2 regions of the Rahnella sp. Larv3_ips genome follow, and region 1 is predicted to be linked to the other one. Evidence: predicted binding sites of a transcription regulator. Region 1 holds the regulator's gene; the other holds the start of a gene.
The links. Region 1 encodes PhoB, which activates phosphate uptake and scavenging genes when phosphate is short. Its sites were predicted from a motif close to CTGTCATAAAACTGNCNNAT; they were not measured.
Positions count from the first base shown of each region.

Region 2: pitA (inorganic phosphate transporter PitA) is a predicted target of PhoB. The motif match lies at 1,204-1,223, and genes of this name have one in related genera.

Region 1 covers NZ_MJIB01000005.1:689,787-692,260, reverse strand. The annotation lists gene sbcD (exonuclease subunit SbcD) at 1-711, opposite strand, end outside; gene phoB (phosphate response regulator transcription factor PhoB) at 928-1,617, shown strand; gene phoR (phosphate regulon sensor histidine kinase PhoR) at 1,639-2,474, shown strand, end outside.
Region 2 covers NZ_MJIB01000021.1:561,980-564,453, reverse strand. The annotation lists gene ED901_RS22095 (NAD(P)/FAD-dependent oxidoreductase) at 1-972, opposite strand, end outside; gene pitA (inorganic phosphate transporter PitA) at 1,295-2,474, shown strand, end outside.

The sequences.
Region 1 (2,474 bases):
TTTCGCCACGCACTGCGCGCGGTGGATATGGCCGAGCGCGACGTAATCTACCGGCGGGAACGCCTGCGCCGGAAAGGCATCAAGAGTCCCAATATAGATGTCGCGCACGGAATCAGAGGTGCTGACGCCAACGGTGGTCAGATGGCCGGTGGCGATGATCGGCAGCGGCAGACCCAGTTGGTCGCGTTTGGCCTGCGCAGCGTGGCACAGCGCATCATAATGCGCGGCAATGGCTTCCTGTAAGGCCAGCTGTTTGTCGCTGCCGGATTGCCCTGCCTGACTGGCGATTAAATCGCGCGGGCGTAAAAAGGGGATCGCGCACAGTACGGCTCCCGGCGTACCATTGCGCTGATTTAACACCAGCACTTGCTCAGACAGATCTTCGCCGACGGTGGCGATCACCCGGGTATTGAGACAGGAAAGCAGCTCGCGGGACTCATTTAACGTGGCGACGGAATCATGATTACCGGCCAGCACAATCAGCTGACAGCCGGTGCGTTGTAATTCCACCACGAAGCGGTTATACAGTTCGCGGGCATAGCTCGGCGGTGAGCCGGTATCGAAAATGTCACCGGCCACGATCACGGCATCAACCTGATGATTTTCCACCTGTTCCGTCAGCCAGCGCAGAAAGGCCTGGTGCTCGGCGGCGCGGCTTTTGGTAAAGAAATACTGGCCAAGATGCCAGTCTGAGGTGTGGATCAGGCGCATGAAACTCCCTGTGGTTCGCGGTGCGGTAACAATGGCGCAAAGTATAAACGCCGACGGGGGACGATGTCCTGAGAAAATCGGACGCATTTCAGCAAGATGGCTGTTAAATTGCCGGGTAATGAACCATCCTTTCTATTCATAAATCTGTCACAAAACTGACGCATAATGGCGCCCGCAATCAAATAAAAGATCGCTAACCTATTGGCAGGACCTACGATGGCTAGACGTATATTAGTGGTTGAAGACGAAGCTCCTATTCGTGAAATGGTGTGTTTTGTACTGGAACAAAATGGCTATCAGGCTGTTGAAGCTGAAGATTTTGATTCCGCGGTGGCCCAGCTGGTCGAGCCTTATCCTGAGCTTATCCTGCTCGACTGGATGTTACCGGGCGGTTCCGGTATTCAGTTTATTAAGCACCTTAAACGTGAAGCCCTGACCCGCGAAATCCCGGTGATGATGCTGACCGCACGCGGTGAAGAAGAAGATCGGGTGCGCGGCCTCGAAGTGGGTGCCGATGATTACATCACCAAACCGTTTTCTCCGAAAGAACTGGTTGCCCGCATCAAAGCGGTAATGCGCCGCATTTCTCCGATGGCGGTGGAAGAGGTGATCGACATGCAGGGGCTGAGCCTGGATCCTTCCTCTCACCGGGTGATGGCCAACGAGCAGGCGCTCGACATGGGGCCGACCGAATTCAAATTATTACACTTCTTTATGACCCACTCAGAACGTGTTTACAGCCGCGAACAGTTGCTGAATAACGTCTGGGGCACTAACGTTTATGTGGAAGATCGCACCGTGGACGTGCATATTCGTCGTTTACGTAAAGCGCTGGAAACCAGTGGACATGACAGAATGATTCAGACTGTCCGTGGCACGGGATACCGTTTCTCAACGCGTTATTAATCCCCACAGCGGAGAATCTGTGTGTTAGAACGTTTGTCATGGAAACGGCTGGCCGGCGAATTTTTCCTCTTTTGCCTGCCAGCGATCATTCTCGGCATTTTTGTCGGCCATTTTGGCTGGCTTCTCTTTGCGTCGCTGCTGGCGGCGCTGGGCTGGAACTATTACAACCAGCTTAAACTCTCACATTGGCTGTGGCTTGACCGCAGCATCACCCCGCCAAACGGGCGCTGGAGCTGGGAGCCGCTTTTCTACGGGCTGAACCAGATGCAGATGCGTAACCGTCGTCGTCGTCGCGAATTAGGGCAATTAATTAAACGTTTTCGCAGCGGTGCAGAATCGTTACCTGATGCAGTGGTGCTGACCACCGAAGAGGGCAATATTTTCTGGTGTAACGGTCTGGCGCAGGAACTGCTCGGCTTTCGCTGGCCGGAAGACAACGGGCAGCACATCTTTAACCTTTTGCGCTATCCGGAGTTTCGCGCCTGGATCCAGGCCCGGGATTTCAGCCGTGCACTGAATCTTCAGCTGAATAATGAGCATTACGTGGAGTTTCGCGTGATGCCTTATTCTGAAGGGCAATTACTGATGGTGGCGCGGGATGTCACGCAGATGCGTCAGCTCGAGGGCGCGCGACGCAACTTCTTCGCTAACGTCAGCCATGAGCTGCGTACGCCGCTGACCGTTTTGCAGGGCTATCTGGAAATGATGGAAGACGCCAAGCTGGAAGAGCCGTTTCGTTCCAAAGCGCTGGATACCATGCAGGAGCAGACGCGACGCATGGACGGGCTGGTAAAACAGCTGCTGACGCTGTCGAAAATAGAAGCTTCTGCCAATATGGATTTGCACGAGAAAGTCGA
Region 2 (2,474 bases), on a different contig from region 1:
CCAGTTTTGCAGTTGTTCAACCAGTTCCGCCTGCTGCGGCACGTTAAGCTGTTTGAGCGTCACGTCCGGCAACTGGCCGAGCGTTTGCAGACATTCCACCAGACGCTTCGGCAGTTGCATCGCCAGCGTATTTTTCAGGCTTTGATTGGGATGTTCCTGCCGCTGGTCATTGAGAAACGCCGCCAGATCGACGTCAGGCAGTAAGTTAACGCTCACAAACTCACCAGGCAACCAGTAGCTGGAAAGCTGTAAAACGGCCGGGCCGGACATGCCGCGATGGGTGAAGAGAATGCTTTCACGGAAAACCGTGCCGTCTTCAGCGGTCAGCACCGCAGGCACTGACACGCCCGAGAGGGTTTGCAGGTGATCCAGCAGCGGTTTGTGCAGGGTAAAGGGCACCAGACCGGCGCGGGTCGGCAATACTTTCAGCCCAAACTGCTCCGCCAGACGGTAACCGAACGGCGTCGCGCCCAGCCCCGGCATGGAAAGCCCCCCACTCGCAACCACAAGTGAGTGAGTGCTCACAGTTGAGCCGTTCACCTTGATGACAAAGCCATTTTCCGTTTTCTGTACGTCGGAAATCTCACTGCGCAACCGGACATCGACATTGCCCAGTTCGCATTCTTTATCCAGCAGCGCCACGATTTGCTGTGCGGAGTCATCGCAAAAAAGCTGACCGAGGGTTTTCTCGTGCCAGGCGATGTTGTAGCGGTTGACCATGTCGATAAAATCCCACTGGGTGTAACGCGCCAGGGCGGATTTGCAGAAATGCGGGTTTTCGGAAAGATAGGCGGCCGGTTCGGCATACAGATTAGTAAAATTGCAGCGTCCGCCCCCCGACATCAAAATTTTACGTCCGGTTTTCTTACCATTATCCAGCAGCAGAACCCGGCAGCCACCCTGTCCGGCCTGCGCTGCACAGAACATGCCTGCCGCACCCGCACCTATGACTACCACATCAACCTGTTCCACTTTTGGCCTCTCTTTCCGGAAAATTCAGCTACGTTTTAAATAGGATACGCCCTGCGCACAGGAGGATTTTGACCGCTGCGCGTCGCGGATTGTAAGGGACTGACGGGGTATAAACCAGTCACAGGGGCATTGCATGAGGCAAAGTAAGCAAATGTTTCAAACGGCAAAGACCCAACAACCTGCTGATTAATAAAAAGTTAATCTACATTGCAACATTTTTTGAACTGTTTTTAATCAAAAAAATGTCATATTTTCCTTTTATCGGCCCCCTGTTCTCGCAGATAATGCGCGGCGTTCATGACCACTAACTGGCGTAACAATTATGCTGCATCTATTTGCCGGGTTGGATATTCATACCGGTTCGTTATTGATTCTCGCGTTACTGTTTGTCCTGTTCTATGAAGCCATTAACGGTTTTCATGATACGGCCAATGCAGTAGCAACCGTCATCTATACCCGGGCAATGCGTTCGCAATTAGCGGTCGTGATGGCGGGTGTGTTTAACTTTCTTGGCGTCATACTCGGTGGTTTGAGTGTGGCTTATGCCATCGTCCATTTGCTTCCAACCGATCTTCTGCTCAACGTGGGTTCCACTCATGGCCTTGCCATGGTGTTCTCGATGTTACTGGCAGCGATCATCTGGAACCTCGGCACCTGGTATTTCGGCCTGCCGGCGTCCAGCTCCCATACGCTGATCGGCGCCATCATTGGTGTCGGGTTGACCAATGCATTAATGACTCACACGTCCGTGGTCGATGCATTAAACATCCCAAAAATGATCGGTATTTTTGCCTCTCTGATTATCTCGCCTCTGGTTGGGATGATTATGGCGGGGACCATGATTTTCCTGTTACGTCGCTACTGGAGCGGCAACAAGAAACATGCCCGTATCCACCTGACGCCTGCTGAACGTGAAAAGAAAGACGGCAAGAAAAAGCCGCCGTTCTGGACCCGTATTGGCCTGATCCTGTCGGCTATCGGCGTGAGCTTCTCTCACGGCGCTAACGACGGTCAGAAAGGTATCGGTCTTATCATGCTGGTTCTGATTGGTGTGGCTCCGGCAGGTTTTGTGCTGAACATGAGCGCCACCGGTTACGACATTACCCGTACCCGCGACGCCGTGACGCACCTCGGGCAGTATTATCAGCAGCACGTTGATGCGGTACCCCACGTGGTAGCACAAACGCCACTGGTGCCTGCGCCAGACGTGAATATCGCCCCGACCGATGCAGCAAAAGTGTTCCATTGCGACAGCAGCCATGCGCTTGATGCTATTGGCCGTGCGCAAACTCTGCTGACCAATCTTCCGTCCTACAGCGCATTGTCACCGGATGAACGCAGCCATATGCGTCGCCTGCTGATGTGCGTGTCTGATACGGCAGATAAAGTCGCTAAGCTGCCGGAAACGTCACCTGCGGATAAACGCTTCCTGGGTGAACTGAAAACCGACATTCTTCAAACCGTGGAATATGCTCCGATCTGGATCATCATCGCTGTGGCTC